Regions from separate parts of the Streptomyces sp. NPDC020422 genome, predicted to be linked through region 4. Evidence: riboswitches for the same ligand, from Rfam matches in the RefSeq annotation. Region 4 holds a riboswitch; each other region holds the start of a gene.

Region 1 (4,942 bases), on a different contig from region 4:
GGGTGGAGGCCTGGCTGGTGACCCGGTACGCGGACGCCCGGCAGGCGCTCGCCGACCAGCGGCTCTCGAAGAACCCGGCGCACCACGACGAGCCGGCGCACGCCAAGGGCAAGACGGGCATCCCGGGCGAGCGCAAGGCCGAGCTGATGACCCACCTGCTCAACATCGACCCGCCGGACCACACCCGGCTGCGGCGGCTCGTGTCGAAGGCGTTCACCCCGCGCCGGGTCGCCGAGTTCGCCCCGCGGGTGCAGGAGCTGACGGACCGGCTCATCGACGGCTTCGCCGAGCGGGGGAGCGCGGACCTGATCCACGAGTTCGCCTTCCCCCTGCCCATCTACGCGATCTGCGACCTGCTCGGTGTGCCGCGCGAGGACCAGGACGACTTCCGGGACTGGGCCGGGATGATGATCCGGCACGGCGGCGGGCCGCGCGGCGGGGTGGCGCGCTCGGTGAAGAAGATGCGCGGCTATCTGCTGGAGCTGATCCACAAGAAGCGCGAGGACCCGGGGGACGACCTGATCTCCGGACTCATCAGGGCCTCCGACCACGGCGAGCACCTCACCGAGAACGAGGCCGCGGCGATGGCCTTCATCCTCCTCTTCGCCGGCTTCGAGACCACGGTCAACCTCATCGGCAACGGTGTGTACGCGCTGCTGCGCCACCCGGAGCAGCGGGCCCGGCTGCAGGACTCGCTCGCGGCGGGGGAGACCGGGCTGCTGGAGACCGGGGTCGAGGAGCTGCTGCGGTTCGACGGACCGGTGGAGCTGGCGACCTGGCGGTTCGCGACCGAGGCGCTGACCATCGGCGGGCAGGAGATCCCGGCCGGCGACCCGGTCCTGGTGGTCCTCGCGGCCGCCGACCGCGACCCGGCGCGCTTCGAGGAGCCCGACACCCTCGATCTGGCGCGGCGCGACAACCAGCACCTCGGGTACGGGCACGGCATCCACTACTGCCTGGGGGCGCCGCTGGCCCGGCTGGAGGGGCAGTCGGCGCTGGCGACGCTCCTGACTCGCCTGCCGGACCTGCGACTTGGGGCCGATCCGGAGGAACTGCGGTGGCGCGGTGGGCTGATCATGCGTGGCCTGCGCACGCTTCCGGTCGAGTTCACGCCTTCCCACAAAGAGGCGCAGAACTGACGGACCATCAATAATGTGATCTTCGCGTGATCTCCGCTGCATCGACTTGTGACTCACGTTCGAATGCCGCTACGTTCCACCCCAGTCTCAGCAGTCACGCGAAAGGCCCTCCGTATGCGCTCCGGTAACGGTCGTCACCGCAGACCCCGCCAGGCCCCCGCGCTCGTCGTCGCGGCGGGCGTGACCGGTTCGGCCATGGCCCTGCCGCTGCTCGCCACCGGCTCCGCCTCCGCCGCCGACGCCCCGACCTGGGACCGGGTCGCCGAGTGCGAGTCGGGCGGCGCGTGGAGCGCCAACTTCGGCAACGGCCTCTACGGCGGTCTGCAGTTCACCCAGGAGAGCTGGGAGCGCCACGGCGGCCTCGCGTACGCGCCGAGCGCCGACCTCGCCAGCCGGGCGCAGCAGATCGCGATCGCCGACAAGGCGCTCGCCGCGGGAGACACCCAGTGGGCCACCTGTGCCCCGATCGCGGGTCTGGAGAACGACGGCAGGAAGCCGGCCGTCGTCCCGGGGCCCGCCGTGCAGCCCAAGGAGTCCACCGGTCCGGTCGCCGAGTCCAACCGGACGGACGGCCTTCCCTCCGGCTCCGTGGCGAGCCCCGCGGTCCCGGCCGCGCCCACGACCCCCGCCGCCCCGGCCACCCCGTCGGCCGGCACCACGACCGCGCCCGCGACTCCGACCACCCCCGGGACCCCTGCCACGCCCGGTTCGACGGTGACGCCCGGTTCGCCGGATGAGACGGTTACGCCCGGTACGCCGGATTCGAGCACTCCCGGCACCGGCAAGCACCGCGGTGACGCGGCGTCGGAGGAACCGGGCAAGCCGGACACCGCACCCGAACCCGGACGGCACGCGGCCCCGACTGACGGGGCGACGGGTGACGCGACCGGCGCCGACTCCACGGCGGGGGACGCCGCTACGACAGGGAAGTCGGACAAGACCGGCCAAGCGGACAAGGTCGACGAATACACCGTCAAGCCGGGTGACAGTCTGTCGGACATTGCGCAGGAGAACGCGCTCCCCGGTGGGTGGACCGCCCTCTACGACGCCAACAAGAAGACGGTCGGTGCCGATCCCGACCTCATTCTCCCTGGTCAGAGCCTTGAGCTGAAGACTGACGGCGCCTCGGCTGAGGGGTAGTTAGAGGCTGAATGTCCGTTATGAGCCAGTGAGACATGGGTCTCTCTTGCCGAACGGGCGTGTCACGTCCGCAAACTTTGCTCGTGTCGCCCCTCACCTGCGCAAACACCCGGCATCGGGGTGCAAGTAGGGGCGATTTCTCCGGGTTGATGGTCTTTGAACTTCCGCGGGGTCTGTGTCTACGGTCGTGACCGCTCGCCACCGCGGGCCCCGTCGACCGGTACGCCGAATCCTGCCGCCGGCCGAGGGGAAGTCGTCGCGTCAAGCGCCGAAGGCAGGAGCGGGGGACCCAAGGTAAGTGCCGGCCCCGGCCGTTGAGACAGACGGCCGACGATCGGCTTGGGGTGAAGCCGCGTGCAAGGACACGCGGCCGGGCAACTCACTCGCCCGAACCCGACAGCTCACCTCGTAGGCGTCGGTGAGGAGAATTCCCATGCTGTTTTCCGGCAACAAGGGCAAACACCGTCGTCCCTCCAAGGCCACCCGCGCCGTCGCCCTCGCCGGCGTCGCCGGTGTCGCCGTGGCGGCCCCGCTGATGACCGCCGGCACCGCCTCGGCCGCCACCAGCTCCGAGTGGGACGCCGTCGCCGCGTGCGAGTCCGGCGGCAACTGGTCCATCAACACCGGCAACGGCTACTACGGCGGCCTGCAGTTCTCGGCCTCCACCTGGGCCGCGTACGGCGGCACCGCCTACGCCTCGACCGCCGACCAGGCCTCGAAGTCGCAGCAGATCGCCATCGCCGAGAAGGTCCTGGCCGGCCAGGGCAAGGGCGCGTGGCCGAGCTGTGGCGTGGGCCTCTCCGGCGCCTCCTACGACGGCGGCTCCGCCTCGTCGAACTCCTCCGGCTCCTCTTCGAGCTCCTCCTCCTCGTCGCAGCGCTCCACCGAGCAGCCGACGACCCGCAGCGAGCAGCGCCAGGCGCCGAAGCGGACCGCGCCCGAGAAGACCGAGTCGAAGAAGACCGTCACCACCCCGACCGGCAAGAAGGTCAAGAAGGGCGACGGCGAGTACAAGGTCGTCGCCGGCGACACCCTCGGCAAGATCGCCCAGGCGCACGGCGTCAAGGGCGGCTGGGCCAAGCTCTTCGAGCTGAACAAGGACGTCGTCGACAACGCCGACCTGATCTACCCGGGCCAGCAGCTCCACCTCAAGTGAGCCTGCCGACCCTCCCGCGGTGAGTGACCACCCCGGTCCGGAGTGCCCTTCCCCCGTGCGCTCCGGGCCGGGGTTTCCCCGTTCCGTGGTCGCCCCGGCCCCTACCGATCAGTAGTAAGGGGTCTTTCGTCCTCAGATGCATGCCCTTGGGTCCTTTTTCGTCCCAGCGGGCGGGCGCCCGGCTGGCCGGAGCCCCCGAGCCGGTTAGGCTCTTGTCGCAAGGCGAACGAGACCTTGCCGCATGCGTCACAACCAGCGTCACATCCCAGAAGGAGATGCTCGTGCCGTCCATCGACGTCGTCGTAGCCCGGGAAATCCTGGACTCCCGAGGCAACCCCACCGTCGAGGTCGAGGTCGGCCTCGACGACGGCAGCACCGGCCGTGCTGCCGTTCCGTCCGGTGCCTCCACCGGTGCGTTCGAGGCCCTCGAGCTTCGCGACGGTGACCCCAACCGCTACCAGGGCAAGGGCGTCGAGAAGGCCGTCCTCGCGGTCATCGAGCAGATCGGCCCGGAGCTCGTCGGCTACGACGCCACCGAGCAGCGCCTGATCGACCAGGCGATGTTCGACCTGGACGCCACCCCGGACAAGTCCTCCCTCGGCGCCAACGCCATCCTCGGCGTCTCCCTCGCCGTGGCGCACGCCGCCTCCGAGGCCTCCGACCTGCCGCTCTTCCGCTACCTCGGCGGCCCGAACGCGCACCTGCTGCCCGTTCCGATGATGAACATCCTGAACGGCGGCTCGCACGCCGACTCCAACGTGGACATCCAGGAGTTCATGATCGCTCCGATCGGCGCGGAGTCCTTCTCCGAGGCCCTGCGCTGGGGCACCGAGGTCTACCACACCCTCAAGTCCGTCCTGAAGACCAAGGGCCTGTCCACCGGCCTGGGCGACGAGGGCGGCTTCGCCCCGAACCTGGACTCCAACCGCGCCGCGCTCGACCTCATCGTCGAGGCCATCAAGCAGGCCGGCTACGTCCCGGGCAAGGACATCGCGCTCGCGCTCGACTGCGCCGCCTCCGAGTTCTACAAGGACGGCAAGTACGAGTTCGAGGGCAAGGCCCGCTCGGCCGCCGAGATGACCGAGTACTACGAGGAGCTCGTCTCCGCGTACCCGCTGGTCTCCATCGAGGACCCGCTGTTCGAGGACGACTGGGCCGGCTGGAAGGTCATCACCGACAAGCTCGGCTCCAAGGTCCAGCTCGTCGGCGACGACCTGTTCGTCACCAACCCCGAGCGCCTCGCCCGCGGCATCGAGGAGGGCTCCGCCAACGCCCTCCTGGTCAAGGTCAACCAGATCGGCTCGCTGACCGAGACCCTGGACGCCGTCGAGCTGGCCCAGCGCAACGGCTTCAAGTGCATGATGTCCCACCGCTCCGGCGAGACCGAGGACGTCACCATCGCCGACCTGGCCGTCGCCACCAACTGCGGCCAGATCAAGACCGGCGCCCCGGCCCGCTCCGAGCGCGTCGCCAAGTACAACCAGCTGCTGCGCATCGAGGAGATCCT
Region 2 (4,942 bases), on a different contig from region 4:
TCGGCTGCGCGGCGGCGATGGCGGCGCTCGCGCGGGGCGGGCGGCTCGCGGCCCGTCCGGCCGTACGCCAGTCGGACGAGCGGGAGTCGCCGACGGGCACCGGCTGACCGCACCCTGGGGAGGGCGCGGGTCCCCCGTCGCCCTCACGGCGGGCCCAGGTCGAGGCGGGAGAGCACAGGTGGCGCGAGCAGCGGTGCGACCCGGGGCCGGCGGCGCGGGCCGCGGTCCGTACCGCGGTGCCCGGCGCTTCATCCGCGCGCTTCCTCCGCTGATCATCGCGGGCGGTGTCTGCTTCGACCTGGCGACCCCGCCCGAGTACACCGCGGCGCCGCTGTTCTCGGCGGCGCCGCTGGTCGCCGCTCCCTTCTTCTCGACGCTGACGACGCTCCTGACGGGGATCGCCGCGGTCCTCGCCAGCGTCGGCCTGCACCTCTACAACGGCACGGTCGGCGACATCCCCGCGCTCACCGAGACGCTGACCGTCGTCACGGTCGCCGCGCTCGCGATGCTGATCAACCGGGTGGTCCGGCGCAGCGGCGAACGGCTCGCCTCGGCGCGGGTGATCGCCGAGACGGCGCAGAAGGCGGTGCTTCCGACGCCCGCCGAACGGATCGGCGGACTGCAGATCGCGGCGCGGTACGAGGCGGCGCAGGCCGACGCGTTCATCGGCGGCGACCTCTTCGCCGTGCAGGACACCCCGCACGGGGTACGGCTCGTGGTCGGCGACGTGCGCGGCAAGGGGCTCGACGCGGTGGAGGCCGTCGCCGTGGTCATCGGCGCCTTCCGGGAGGCGGCCGAGCAGGAGTCGACGCTGGAGGGCGTGGCGCAGCGCCTGGAGCGGGCGCTGGACCGCGAGGGCACCCGGCGGGACGGGCTCGACGCGTTCGAGGGGTTCACGACGGCGGTGCTCGCCGAGATCCCGCGCGGCGACGGGCTCGTACGGGTCGTGAACCGCGGCCACCCCGAGCCGCTGCTGCTGTACGGGGACGGGGGCCTCGCCCGGCTCCGGCCGAGCGAGGCGGCGCTGCCGCTGGGCATGGGGGAGCTCGCGGTGTGGCCGGACCGGGCCGACGAGACGCCGTATCCGCCGGGCGCGACGCTGCTGCTCTACACGGACGGGCTCTCGGAGGCGCGGGACGCGCAGGGGGTCTTCTACGATCCGGCGGAACGGCTCGCGGGGCGGCTCTTCCCCGGCCCGGAGGAGCTCCTCGACGCGCTGGTGGCGGATGTGCGCCGGCACACGGGAGGCGGCTCGACGGACGACATGGCGCTGCTCGCGGTGAGCCGGCCGGCGGCGGGGCAGCCGGAGCGGCGGCGGACGATGCCGGTGGTGCCGCCGGGCGGCTCGGGGCGGCGGTGACGGGCGCCCCGGCGGGGCGGTGACCGGCCGTAGTCGCGGGGTGCCACTCCGATAACAATTGATACAGCGTCAGATTTCGGGTGTGATGCGGATCCCGTCTGACCGGGGGTCAACTCGGGCCATTCCGCCTCAATTCAGTGAATGATCAAGGGGAACAGCTTGGAATCGGGAGGCCGTGTCTATTAACGTTCGATAACGCAGCGCGGTCGTCACAGCCGTCGCAAGAGACGGCACCGTGCGCGCGCGCCGAATCCCGCAAGGGAACCGGGGAACCACCACTTGGGGTGAATCGGGCCCATGCCGCACCCGTGCGGCACACCCGTAGGAGACCTTCCTGCTCCGAACCCGTCAGCTAACCCGGTAGGCGAGAAGGAAGGAAAGGAGAGCGCCTCCGTGGCGTCCAACACCCCTGCCCCCGAAGCCCCCTTCGACTCTTTCGGCGCCTACGGCGCCGCGGGCGCGGACGGGGAGGAGTGGAACCCCACCGAGGACTCCCTGCGGGCCCAGAACCGTTCCGGCGGCCGTCACCGGGTCGTCAAGCAGCGCTCCAACTTCGCCCGCTCCTCCACCGTCCTCGGTGTCGGCGTCATCGCCGCCGTCGGCGCGGGCGGCCTGGCCACCGCCCAGGAGAAGGCCCCGGTCGCGATATCCCTGCCGGACCTCGACCTGCCCGACGCCTCCGAACTGCCCGGCATCGGCGACCTGATCGGCGGCGACGAGCACACCGCCGCCAAGACCGCCGAGACCGCCACGGGCACGAACAACCCGCAGCCGCTCACCGCCCTCACCTACACCGCCCCCGAGGGCGACGCCGCGGGCACCGAGGCGGGGACGAAGCAGCAGGCGGCCGACGCCGGCGAGGCCCTGCGCGCCCGCATCCTCCAGCAGGCCGAGCAGCAGCAGGCCGCCGCCGACGCCGCCGAGAAGGAGGCGGCGCAGAAGGCCGCCGCCGAGAAGGCGGCCGCGGAGGCCACGGCCAAGGCGGAAGCCGCGGCGAAGGCCGAGGCCGAGGCGAAGAAGAAGGCCGAGGCGGAGGCCGCCGCGAAGGCCGAGGCCGCCCGCCTGGCCGCGCTCGCCGCCAGCTACTCGCTGCCCACCTCCTCGTACACGATCACCTCGACCTTCGGCGAGGCCGGCTCGATGTGGTCCTCCGGCTACCACACCGGCCTGGACTTCGCCGCGCCCACCGGCACCCCGGTCAAGGCCGTCCACGGCGCCACCGTGAAGTCGGCCGGCTGGTCCGGTGCGTACGGCTACCGGATCGTCCTGGAGCTCGAGGACGGCACCGAGATCTGGTACTGCCACCTGTCCTCGATGACGGTCGGCGTCGGCCAGTCCGTCGGCACCGGCGACACCATCGGCCGCGTCGGCGCCACCGGCAACGTCACCGGCCCCCACCTCCACCTGGAGGTCCACACCCCGTCCGGCGGCGGCATCGACCCGGCGGACTGGCTGCGGTCCAAGGGCCTGACCATCTGAGGCTCCACCGTCCCCGGACGGCACCGGAATAGGCCCGGCGGTGCGGAGGGTTGACCACCCCATGACCTCTCTCCGCAAGCTGGGCTCCTCCGACCTGCACGTCTTCCCGCTCGCCCTCGGCGGCAACGTCTTCGGCTGGAGCGCCGACGAGGCGCAGTCCTTCGCCGTGCTCGACGCCTACGCCGCCGCCGGCGGCAACTTCGTCGACACCGCCGACACCTACTCCTCGTGGGTCGAGGGCAACGAGGGCGGCGAGTCCGAGACCGTCATCGGCCGCTGGCTGGCCTCCCGGGGCAACCGCGCCGACGTCCTCGTCGCGACCAAGGTCGGCGCCCACCCCCGCTTCAAGGGACTCGGCGCCACCACCATCAAGGCCGCCGCCGAGGAGTCGCTGCGCCGCCTCGGCACCGACTACATCGACCTCTACTACACGCACTTCGACGACGAGTCCGTGCCCGTCGAGGAGATCGTCACCGCCCTCGACCAGCTGGTGAAGGACGGCAAGGTCCGGGCCGTCGCCGCCTCCAACATCTCCCCGGAGCGACTGCGCGCCTCGCTCGACTTCGCCGAGGCCGAGGGCCTCGCCCGCTACGTCGCCCTCCAGCCCCACTACAACCTGGTCTCCCGCGAGACCTACGAGGGCGCCCTGCTCGACACCGCCGAGCAGGCCGGGCTCGCGGCCGTGCCGTACTTCTCGCTCGCCTCCGGCTTCCTCACCGGCAAGTACCGCCCCGGCACCACCGTCGACAGCGTCCGCGCGGGCAGCGCGGGCCGGCACCTGGAGACCGAGCGCGGCCGGAACGTGCTCGCCGCCCTCGACGCCGTCGCCCGGGCCCACGACGCCGAGCCCGCCACCGTCGCCCTCGCCTGGCTGGCCTCCCGGCCGACCGTCGTCGCCCCGATCGCCTCGGCCCGCACGGTCGAGCAGCTCCCCGCGCTCGTCGCGGTCGCCGAGCTGGAGCTGACCGCGGCCGAGCTGGCGAGCCTGGACGAGGCCTCGGCGGTCTGATCCACCGGCTCCGCTAGCTGCGGTACGGGTTGTAGCCGCCGTAGTCCAGATACTGCGGCGGCGCCCAGACCCGGCCCGTGGCGCGGGCCGCGTAGGTCAGCGCGGGGGACGCCAGCTGTCGGCGCTGCCACAGGTGGTGCAGCAGCTCCTGCTCGCGGGCGGCGAAGTCCGGGGCCGCCTGGCCGAGCCCGGCCCGGTGGCGCAGGAAGGCCAGGGTCGTCGCGAACGCCTCGTACTCGCCGACGGCCTGCGCGCCCGGCTTCCCGTACGTCCGGGCGGCGAAGCCGCGGGCCAGCGCCCGGGCCCGCATCGAGGAGAGCGCGAGCGGCTCGTCGTGCGCCAGCCAGCCGGCCGCCGCATAGGCCGGGAGCTCGCCGGATATGGTGCGCAGCTCCTTCTGCCGGCTCCATATCGCGAGCCAGGTGAGCAGGCCGAAGACCGGCACCATGAACATCCCGTACACCGCGAGGAACGCCAGCGGGTGGAAGCTGGCCGAGCCGTTCCACAGGGCGTGCATGCCCATGGCGAGCAGCAGTCCGCCGAGCGGGAGCAGGACCAGCCGGGTGCGCCGGAGCCGGGCGGCGGCCGGCAGGAGGGCGGCGAAGCCGAAGCCGAGCCCGGTCAGCGAGGTGAACAGCGGGTGCGCGAACGGCGACATGATGATCCGGACGAGGAAGGTCCCGACGGTCATGGAGCCGAGCCCGCCGGTGCCGATCTGCTGGTCCTCGCCGAAGGCGTTGCCCAGATAGAGGATGTTCTCGGTGAACGCGAAGCCGGTGGCGGTGAACCCGGCGTAGACCAGGCCGTCGACCGGGCCGGTGAAGTCCCTGCGGCGGAAGAGGAAGAGCAGCAGCACGGCGGCGCCCTTCGCGGTCTCCTCCACGACGGGGGCGACCGCGGTCGCCCCGAGGGTGTCGGCGGAGCCGGGGTCGGCCGTGGCGCTGCTGATCCACTCGACGGCGAAGGAGTTGGCGAGGATCGCCACCAGCGTGGAGGCGAAGGCGCCCCAGGCGAGGGCGAACAGCAGGTTCTTCCAGGGGGCCGGCTCGACCCGGTCGAGCCAGCGGAACGCGGCCAGCAGCAGCGGCACCGGG
Region 3 (4,942 bases), on a different contig from region 4:
ACACGGGAACTTCGCCAGGTGTCGGCGCGCTTGCATACAGTGGCAGGACTTTTCCACATCGCGATCGAAGGGACGTACATGCCCATGGGTCACACGGCCACGGCCGAGGCCGGCTCCGGCGGCCTGACAGCGACCGAGCACCGGCTGGCCAACGGCCTGCGCGTGGTGCTCTCCGAGGACCACCTGACCCCGGTCGCCGCGGTCTGCCTCTGGTACGACGTCGGCTCGCGCCACGAGGTCGCCGGCCGCACGGGTCTCGCCCACCTCTTCGAGCACCTGATGTTCCAGGGCTCGAAGCAGGTCCACGGCAACGGCCACTTCGAGCTGGTGCAGGGCGCCGGCGGCTCGCTCAACGGCACCACCAGCTTCGAGCGCACCAACTACTTCGAGACCATGCCCGCGCACCAGCTGGAGCTCGCCCTCTGGCTGGAGGCCGACCGCATGGGCTCGCTGCTCGCGGCCCTGGACGACGAGTCCATGGAGAACCAGCGGGACGTCGTCAAGAACGAGCGCCGCCAGCGCTACGACAACGTGCCCTACGGCACCGCGTTCGAGCGCCTGACCGCCCTCGCGTACCCCGAGGGCCACCCGTACCACCACACCCCGATCGGCTCCATGGCCGACCTGGACGCCGCCACCCTGGAGGACGCGCGGAACTTCTTCCGCACGTACTACGCGCCGAACAACGCGGTCCTCTCGGTCGTCGGCGACATCGACCCGGCGCAGACCCTCGCCTGGGTGGAGAAGTACTTCGGCTCCATCCCCGGCCACGACGGCAAGCCCGAGCCGCGTCCCGGCGAGCTGCCCGAGGTCATCGGCGGGCAGCTGCGCGAGGTCGTCGAGGAGGAGGTGCCGGCCCGCGCGCTGATGGCCGCCTACCGGCTGCCGCACGACGGCACCCGCGCGTGCGACGCCGCCGACCTGGCCCTGACGATCCTCGGCGGCGGCGAGTCCTCCCGCCTCCACAACCGCCTGGTCCGCCGCGACCGCACCGCCGTCGCCGCCGGCTTCGGCCTGCTCCGGCTGGCCGGCGCGCCCTCGCTGGGCTGGCTGGACGTCAAGACCTCCGGCGGTGTCGAGGTGCCGCAGATCGAGTCGGCCGTCGACGACGAGCTGGCCCGCTTCGCCGCCGAGGGCCCGACGCCCGAGGAGATGGAGCGCGCGCAGGCGCAGTTGGAGCGCGAGTGGCTCGACCGGCTCGGCACGGTCGCCGGCCGCGCGGACGAACTGTGCCGTTACGCGGTGCTGTTCGGCGACCCCCAGCTGGCGCTGACCGCCGTGCACCGGGTCCTCGACATCAGCGCCGAGGAGGTGCAGGAGGTCGCCAAGGCCAAGCTGCGCCCGGACAACCGCGCGGTCCTGGTCTACGAGCCGGTGAGCGCCGACAGCGACGAGGAAGAGGGAACGGACCAGTGACCGACGCTGCCGCGTCTTTGACGAGCATGACCTTCCACCCGCAGCCCCGGCCGGGCCAGGCCAAGCCCTGGGCCTTCCCGGCCCCGGAGCGCGGCGCGCTGGACAACGGCCTGACCGTGCTGCGCTGCCACCGCCCCGGCCAGCAGGTGGTGGCCGTCGAGATCTCCCTCGACGCCCCGCTGGACGCCGAGCCCGAGGGCCTGGACGGCGTCGCCACGATCATGGCGAGGGCGCTGTCCGAGGGCACCGACCAGCACACCGCCGAGGAGTTCGCCGCCGAGCTCGAGCGGTGCGGCGCCACCCTCGACGCGGCCGCCGACCACCCGGGCGTCCGGGTCTCCCTCGAGGTCCCGGTCTCCCGGCTGCCCAAGGCTCTCGGTCTGCTCGCCGAGGCCCTGATCGCCCCCGCGTTCGAGGAGTCCGAGGTCGAGCGCCTGGTGCGCAACCGGCTCGACGAGATCCCGCACGAGACGGCCAACCCGGCCCGCCGCGCGGCCAAGCAGTTCTCCAAGGAGCTGTTCCCGGCGTCCGTGCGCATGTCCCGGCCGCGCCAGGGCACCGAGGAGACCGTCGCCGCGATCGACGCCGCCGCGGTCCGCGCCTTCTACGAGGCGCACGTCCGGCCCTCCACGGCCACCGCCGTGGTCGTCGGCGACCTCACCGACGTCGACCTCGACAAGGTGCTCGCCGAGACGCTGGGCGCCTGGACCGGCACCCCGGCACAGCCGCGGCCGATGCAGCCCATCACGGCCGACGACACCGGCCGGGTCGTCATCGTCGACCGCCCGGGCGCCGTCCAGACGCAGCTGCTCATCGGTCGCGTGGGCGCCGACCGGCACGACCGCGTGTGGCCGGCCCAGGTGCTCGGCACGTACTGCCTGGGCGGCACCCTCACCTCCCGGCTGGACCGCGTCCTGCGCGAGGAGAAGGGCTACACCTACGGCGTGCGGGCCTTCGGCCAGGTGCTGCGCTCCGACGGCCAGGGCAACGGCGCGTCGATGCTCGCCATCAGCGGCTCGGTCGACACCCCCAACACCGGTCCGGCACTTGACGACCTGTGGAAGGTGCTGCGCACCCTCGCCGCCGAGGGCCTCACGGACGCCGAGCGCGATGTCGCCGTGCAGAACCTGGTGGGGGTCGCGCCGCTCAAGTACGAGACGGCCGCCTCCGTTGCGGGCACCCTCGCCGACCAGGTCGAGCAGCATCTCCCGGACGACTACCAGGCGCAGTTGTACGCGCGGCTCGCCGAGACGGGCACCGTGGAGGCGACCGCGGCCGTGGTCAACGCCTTCCCGGTGGACCGGCTCGTGACCGTGCTCGTCGGTGACGCGTCGCAGATCGAGGAGCCCGTGCGGGCCCTCGGCATCGGTGAAGTGACGGTCGTGACCGGCTGATTGAGCCGCTGTCACGCCAATGAGGGGCCCCGACGACCTGGTTCGTCGGGGTTCTCCTTTTTGTCCGTATTGCCGATAACTAATACCTAATGCCCTGTGGCATGTCTTACAAACGCGCGTGTCTGTTTGGCGATTGACTGAAGATCGGCCTAGCGTCGGTCCGGCTGTCCGCCCGTTGTACTACGCCGCATCCGCGGCAACGGACAGTCATCGCCGAGTCCCCGAAGGCGCGAGCCTGGGGAGCCGGGGACCCATATGAAGTCCCTGGGGTGAATCGGACGCCTTCGCCAGTGCGGAGGGGTCCGTAGGAGACCTTCCTGCTCCGAACCCGTCAGCTAACCCGGTAGGCGAGAGGGAAGGAAAGGATCAGCCACTTCATGGCGTTCACCCGTGCCACCGGGAAGCATCGTGGACCGAGCCGACTGGCGCGTCGCGGCGTGGGTATCGCCGGTGTGGCGACCCTGGCGACCACCGGCGTCATCGGAACCCTCGCCTCCCCGGCGCTCGCCGCCGACACGGAGCCCGCGTCCCCCGAGGACACCGGCCTCACGCAGGTCGTCACCGCCGAGTCCCTCGCCGACCGGGTCGACGCCCAGGCCGCCGCCCAGGAGAAGGAGGCCGTCGAGGCCGCCGCCCGGGTCAAGGCAGCCGCCGAGGCGAAGCGCAAGGCCGAGGCCCGCGCCAAGGAGATCCGTGCCGCCAAGGAGCGCGCCGCCCGCGAGGCCGAGCGCAAGCGCCTGGCCTCCTTCCAGCTCCCCGTGGCCGGCTCGTACGTGACCACCGGCTACAAGACCGGCGGCTCGCTCTGGTCCTCCGGCAGCCACTCCGGCATCGACTTCCACGCCGCCTACGGCAGCACCGTCGTCGCCGTCGGTTCCGGCACCGTCGTCGAGGCCGGCTGGGGCGGTGCGTACGGCAACAACATCGTCATCAAGATGAACGACGGCACGTACACCCAGTACGGCCACCTCTCCTCGATCGGCGTCTACGTCGGTCAGCACGTGACCCCGGGCGAGCAGATCGGCGTCTCCGGCTCCTCCGGCAACTCCACCGGCCCGCACCTCCACTTCGAGGCGCGCACTAGCCCCGAGTACGGATCGGACATCAACCCGATCAGCTACCTCCGCGCGCGGGGCGTCAACGTCTGACGTGTGAATCCTGTGAAGAAGTCCCGGCTCGAACGAGCCGGGACTTCTTTTTTATGCCTGTATTACCGGGCGGCATCGGAAATTCCGGCGTCCTGCAATAGAGTCGCCGAACAGGCGCCACTCGACGGGGTTTCGCGCGGATTAATACGGAGGTCGGACATGCGTGTTCCCGCGCACTCGGTATGCACGGCGATCCGGGACGACATCGTCTCCGGGGTCTTCCCACGCGGTGCCCGGCTGACGGAGGAGCAGCTAGCCCGTCGGTACGGGGTCTCCCGCGTCCCGGTCCGCGAGGCCCTGCGCACCCTGGAGTCCGAGGGCTTCGTGGTCACCCGCCGCCATGCCGGCGCCCATGTCGCCGAGCCCACCGAGCAGGAGGCGGCCGACCTGCTCGACGTGCGGACCCTGCTGGAGCCGCTGGGCGCCGCACGGGCCGCCCAGCGCCGCACCGAGGCCCACCTCAAGGTGCTGCGCGGCCTGGTCAGGCTGGGGCAGGAGCGGGCCAGGAGCGGCCAGGGCGAGGATCTGCGCTCGCTGGGCGCCTGGTTCCACGAGACCCTGGCCCAGGCCTCCGGCAGCCCGCCGCTCACCGCGCTCCTCACCCAGCTGCGGCACAAGATCGCCTGGATGTACGCGGTCGAGCCCGACGGCAAGCCCGTGGAGGCCTGGGCCGAGCGCGGCGCGATCGTCGACGCCGTCGCGCGCGGCGACGCCGAGCGGGCCCGCGCGCTGACCGCGCTGCACGTCGAGCGCGCCCTGCCGCTGTACCGGCCGAAACGGCCCGAGCGCGCGCGTGTGAGGGTTTCGCAACATGTCGTAAACACCGCGGGTCCGCGGAATTAACGCCGGCACCGTATACAAGAGGAAGGTAATGGGGAGGCGCAATTCGCGCTGCTCGAATTCGACGTTCCCTCGGTTCCCCTTCCGTGGCGCGCCGGTGCGCGCCCGTATCGGCCGGGAAATGCAAAGAGCCGCACCCACCGG
Region 4 (4,942 bases):
GCCTGGGCGCGCAGCGCCGTCGGGTCGGAGACGTCGAAGGTGACGCCGTTGACGCGGCCCGCGTTCCCGGTGGCGTCGCCCGCGGCACCGACGACCTGCCCGGCCTTGTCGACGTCGCGCACCTTCACCGAGAAGCTCTGCCCGGCCTGATATCCCGTCACCTTGCTCTCGCCCTCGCGGGACTGGGTGTAGACCGGCGAGAGCGACAGGCTCTCGGTGCGGATGTCCCGGTCGGCGACGCCCTCCCGGCGGAGGGCTTCGAGCAGCGCCTTGGCCGCGGTGCTCTGGGCGGCCATCGCCTCCTTGGCGGTCTTGCGGGTCGCCTCGACGCCGATCGAGAGCACGGCCACGTCGGGCGCGGCGGACGCCCGGCCGGTCCCGCTGACCGTGACGGTGGTGGGCGCGGCGGTCTCCACCGCCGGACGGCCCGAGGTGGGCGCGGCGGCGACGGCCGGGGCCGCGGCGCCGAGCAGCAGCCCGCCGAGCGCGGCGCCGACGGCGAGGGCGCGCACGGTACGGGCGGGGGTGCGGGTGGGGGTGCGGAGGGGGTGACGGGGCGTCATGGGCGGTCCCTTCGGGGATGGTTGTCGGCGCACATCCCACCAGCCCCCGCCCGCACCGGCGCAGCGCCACTCCTGACGGCCCGGCCGCCTTCACCTCACCGGACGCGGACGGGGGCGCCGGCACGGGAAGAGGGGGCCGAGGACCGGACGGTCCTCGACCCCCTCTTCCCGCACGCCCGCGGAGGCGTGCGCGCCTGCGACCGCCTACAGCGGCATGAGGTCGGGGCGCTTGGCCTCGACGTGGTCGCCGGAGCTCTCGCCGCGCAGCCGGCGCCCGATCCAGGGGACCAGGTACTCCTTCGCCCAGTGGATGTCGTCCTTGCGGACCTCCAGGGTGCCGCGGGGCGGCAGCGGCGGCCAGGCCTGGTCAGGGTCGGCCGGCACCGGCAGACCGAGGACCTGGGCGGCGCGCAGCGCGACCCGGGTGTGCCCCTCGGGCGACAGGTGGAGCCGGTCGTCGTCCCAGGCGCGCCGGTCCTGGACGGACTTCAGCGACCACAGGTCGAGCACCGGGCAGTCGTAGCGGTCGGCGATGGCCCGCACGTGCGCCGTGTAGGTCGCGATCTTCCCGCGCAGGTGCTTCAGGACGGGCACGTCACGCGTGTCGAAGCCGGTCGTCACCATCACGGTGCCCACGGCGGAGGTCAGGTCGGCGACGGCGCGCTCGAAGCGCTCGGCCACGTCGTCGGGGTCGGTTCCGGGGCGGATGATGTCGTTGCCCCCCGCGCAGAAGGTCACCAGGTCGGGGGCGAGTTCCTTCGCCCGCGGGACCTGCTCCGCGACGATTTGGTCCAGAAGGCGCCCCCGCACCGCCAGGTTGGCGTAGCGGAAGGCGTCGTTCTCCGGCAGCTGGTCGGCCAGGAGGACCGCGAACCGGTCCGCCCATCCGACGTACGTCCCGTCGGGCCCGGGATCTCCCACGCCCTCGGTGAAGCTGTCACCGATCGCCGCGTACGACCCGAATGCGTTCTTGTCTGTTGATCTCGAATCGTCTGCCACGGGAGCACATCTTTCCCTTACGTATGTGACCTACGCGACCGTAAGGAGGGGTTGACGGCGGGTGATATATGCCACCGATAAAGATTCCCCCAAGCCGGAATACGCCCGGAGGCCCGGCACCTGGGTGCCGGGCCTCCGGGAGCGACGCGGGGTGTGTCAGATGCCGACGCCGTGCTGGCGCAGGACGGCCAGCGGGTCGATGTCGGAGCCGTACTCCGGCCCGGTGCGCATCTCGAAGTGCAGGTGCGGGCCGGTGGAGTTGCCGGTCGAGCCGGACAGGCCGATCTGCTCGCCACCGGTCACGGTCTGGCCGGCGGAGACGGAGATCGAGGACAGGTGGCCGTACTGCGAGAAGGTGCCGTCGGCGTGCTGGATGACGATCTGGTTGCCGTAGGCGCCGCCCCAGCCGGCCGAGTAGACGGTGCCGGGTCCGACCGCGCGGACGGTGGTGCCGGAGGAGGCGATGAAGTCGACGCCGGTGTGGTAGCCGGAGGACCACATCGAGCCGGAGGCGCGGTACGGGGTGGAGATGCCGCCGCCGGCGACGGGGGCGACCCAGCCGGAGGAGGAGGTGGTGCCGGACGCCGAGGAAGAGGACGACGAGGAGGAAGAGGAGGACGCCGCGGAGGAGGAGGCCGGGGCGGCGGCCGAGGAGCGCTCGCTGCTGCGGGAGGCGCGCGCCCCGTCGCCGCTGCCGCTCTGGGAGTGGCGCTCGGGGGCGGTGGCCTTCGGCGCGTGGGCCTTGGCGGTGTTCTTGGCGCCCAGGGTGAGCTTCATGCCGGGGAGGATCAGCGAGGGGTCCTCGCCGACGACCTGGCGGTTGTCCTTGTAGAGCTTCTGCCAGCCGCCGGCCAGGTGGTGCTCGGCGGCGATCTTCGACAGGTAGTCGCCGCGGACGACGGTGTACGCCTTCGGGGTGGCGGCGGCGGCCGGGGCCTTCGCCGGGGTCGCGGCGGCGACGGCCTGCGGGGCCGTCACGGCGGGGGCGGCCTGCTCGGCGGCCTGCGCGCCGGTCGCGCCGATGAGCGGCAGGGCGACGACGGCGCCACCGGTGCCGGCGGCGACGAACCCGCGGGTGATCGGGTTGACCTTGGGACGGCGGTGCTTACCCTTCGCGGGCATGGCGCATTCCTCTCCGTCGCCTGCGAGGTGAGCTGTCGGGTTCGGACTGGAGATGTCCGGCCGCGCGGTCGCGCGACTTCACCCCTAGCCGTCCTTCTCGGAGGGATCGGCGTACTACCTGGGTCCCCCGCTCCTGCCTCGTACGGGTGAGTGCGGATTCCGGTCGGCGGCAGGATTAGGCGGTCCGTCCGGAGTGAGCGCGACGCTAGACGAGGCGGGCAGGCGCGAACAAGCCACTGTTTTCACCGCACCGGCGTCCACATGATTTCCGGCCGGAATTACGGTCACCCTCCGTGGATGACGGTCCCTCGATTCCCCTTTCCGGAAGGGAATTTGGAAAAGACGATCAGCCACGGTCCGTCACGTTTATGACGCTGCTCACGCGCCGTTTCCCATCTCTCCCCGTACCAGGGCGCGTTACCCCTAAGCCCTCAATTCGGACAGATCGCTCATTCCTGCCCGAGGGGGTGCGGTCGGGGCCTCTCATCTGGATGATTGCCCCAGGAACCGATCTCGAGACCAGGAGCATCCGTGACGCAAGCGACGACCGAGCCCGAGCTGACCGGCGTACGCAACTTCCGCGACCTCGGCGGGCTGCCGACGGTGGACGGCCGGAGCGTGCGCGCCGGACGCCTCTTCCGCAGCGGCCATCTGGCGCACGCCACGCCGGAGGACGCGGCGTTTCTCGCCACGCTCGGTCTGCACACCGTCTTCGACTTCCGCAACGAGGCCGACCGGCGCATCGAGGGCGCGGACGTCGAGCTGCCCGGCGTGCGGAACGTGAACATACCGCTCAACGACCCGGCCGACGGCAAGGAGTTCTGGAAGCTGGTGCGCTCCGGCGACCTGGCCCAGCTGCGGGAGATCCTGGGCGACGGCAAGGCCGCGGCCCGGATGTCCGAGTCGTACCAGACCATGATCGTGCAGCGGACGGTCGAGCACAGCCGGATCCTGCACGCCATGGCCGAGGACAGCGTCCCGGCCCTGATGCACTGCGCGGCCGGCAAGGACCGCGCCGGTCTGTCCATCGCGGTCACGCTGCTCGCCGTCGGCGTGGAGCGCGAGGCGATCGAGACGGACTACGTGAAGTCGAACGAGCCGCACCGCCGCTACAAGGTGCAGCGCAGCTCCACCGCCCAGGACGCGATGTCGCCCGAGGTGATGGAGCTGCTGAGCCCGCTCTTCGACGCGCGGGTGGAGTATCTGCGGGCCGCCTTCGAGACCATCGAGGGGACCTGGGGTTCGGTGGACGCCTACCTGGCGAAGGGCCTGCAGCTCGCCCCGGAGACCCGGGAGCGGCTGCGCGAGCGGCTGCTCGCCGAGGCCTAGGACGCCCACGGGGCCCCGGATCCGGGGCCCCGGCGGCTACGGCTACTGGTTGCCGCCCATGGCGAACAGCAGATAGAGGAAGCCCGCGAAGAGGTGGCCGGCGATCAGATAGGCGAAGAGGCGGAGCACGAGCCCCTTGGGGAACTTGCCGCCACCGCGCTCTTCGCCGGTGTCCGGTACGGAGTGGGCGGGAGTCTCGGACATATCGGTCCTTTCCATGGGAGAAGGCACTCGAGGGTTCAGCGCCGGTGCGGGGTTCCGTCGCCGAGGCACAGCTCGGCGGCGGGACTCTGCATCAGGGTGTGGACGAAGAGCAGCTCGGCCCCGGAGCGGGTGGCGGCGCCGATCCGGTGCGGGGTGAGCGAGTCGAAGTGGGCGCTGTCCCCGGGATCGAGGACGTGCACCGCCTCGCCGAGGGCGAGCCGTACGCGTCCCTCCAGGACGTGGATCCACTCCTCGCCGGGGTGCACCCGCACGATGTCGGCGCGGGTGGCGTGGGGCACGTGCACCCGCAGGCACTGCAGGGCTCGGCCGGCACCGCCGGCCTGGCGGTAGATCCAGCCGTCGGCCTCGACCGGCTCGGAGCGTCCGGCCCTGACCACGGGGTCGCGCTCGGGGGGCGTCTCGCCCAGGAGCTCGGAGACCGTCGTACCGTAGATGCGGGACAGGGCGAGCAGCATCGGCAGCGAGGGCTGCCGGTTCCCCGTCTCGAGACGCGACAGGTGCGCCGGGGAGAGCCCGGCCCGCTGGGCGGCGGCCTCCAGGGTGAGTCCCCGGCGGCGGCGCAGGGCCCGCAGCTGCGGGGCGACGTCCGGCAGGACGTCGGGGGCGCCGTGGGCACCCGGGGCGGCGGGGTCCGGGGAGGGGTCCCCGGGGACGTGGTCCATGCGTCCATTCCGCCAGGATCATGCCTCTGAGGCAAGTTTCTT

Evidence for each region. A riboswitch is a leader RNA that binds a small molecule or an ion and turns the genes downstream of it on or off. The one in region 4 is predicted to bind cyclic di-AMP.
Region 1: another riboswitch for cyclic di-AMP. It lies ahead of ACH414_RS27545 (transglycosylase family protein); the one in region 4 lies ahead of ACH414_RS21175 (peptidoglycan DD-metalloendopeptidase family protein).
Region 2: another riboswitch for cyclic di-AMP. It lies ahead of ACH414_RS10820 (M23 family metallopeptidase); the one in region 4 lies ahead of ACH414_RS21175 (peptidoglycan DD-metalloendopeptidase family protein).
Region 3: another riboswitch for cyclic di-AMP. It lies ahead of ACH414_RS29450 (M23 family metallopeptidase); the one in region 4 lies ahead of ACH414_RS21175 (peptidoglycan DD-metalloendopeptidase family protein).

What each region holds. Positions count from the first base shown of each region.
Region 1 covers NZ_JBIRVJ010000010.1:290,408-295,349, forward strand. The annotation lists gene ACH414_RS27535 (cytochrome P450) at 1-1,139, shown strand, start outside; gene ACH414_RS27540 (transglycosylase family protein) at 1,254-2,279, shown strand; cyclic di-AMP (ydaO/yuaA leader) riboswitch at 2,536-2,709, shown strand; gene ACH414_RS27545 (transglycosylase family protein) at 2,713-3,435, shown strand; gene eno (phosphopyruvate hydratase) at 3,711-4,942, shown strand, end outside.
Region 2 covers NZ_JBIRVJ010000004.1:19,490-24,431, reverse strand. The annotation lists gene ACH414_RS10830 (MFS transporter) at 1-107, shown strand, start outside; gene ACH414_RS10825 (PP2C family protein-serine/threonine phosphatase) at 179-1,360, shown strand; cyclic di-AMP (ydaO/yuaA leader) riboswitch at 1,595-1,742, shown strand; gene ACH414_RS10820 (M23 family metallopeptidase) at 1,754-2,839, shown strand; gene ACH414_RS10815 (aldo/keto reductase) at 2,901-3,848, shown strand; gene ACH414_RS10810 (PrsW family intramembrane metalloprotease) at 3,862-4,942, opposite strand, start outside.
Region 3 covers NZ_JBIRVJ010000012.1:128,670-133,611, reverse strand. The annotation lists gene ACH414_RS29460 (M16 family metallopeptidase) at 79-1,416, shown strand; gene ACH414_RS29455 (M16 family metallopeptidase) at 1,443-2,810, shown strand; cyclic di-AMP (ydaO/yuaA leader) riboswitch at 3,012-3,175, shown strand; gene ACH414_RS29450 (M23 family metallopeptidase) at 3,188-3,958, shown strand; gene ACH414_RS29445 (GntR family transcriptional regulator) at 4,118-4,801, shown strand.
Region 4 covers NZ_JBIRVJ010000007.1:340,786-345,727, reverse strand. The annotation lists gene ACH414_RS21185 (SIMPL domain-containing protein) at 1-563, opposite strand, end outside; gene ACH414_RS21180 (SGNH/GDSL hydrolase family protein) at 768-1,562, opposite strand; gene ACH414_RS21175 (peptidoglycan DD-metalloendopeptidase family protein) at 1,719-2,684, opposite strand; cyclic di-AMP (ydaO/yuaA leader) riboswitch at 2,689-2,843, opposite strand; gene ACH414_RS21170 (tyrosine-protein phosphatase) at 3,216-4,013, shown strand; gene ACH414_RS21165 (DUF6126 family protein) at 4,056-4,217, opposite strand; gene ACH414_RS21160 (helix-turn-helix domain-containing protein) at 4,253-4,900, opposite strand.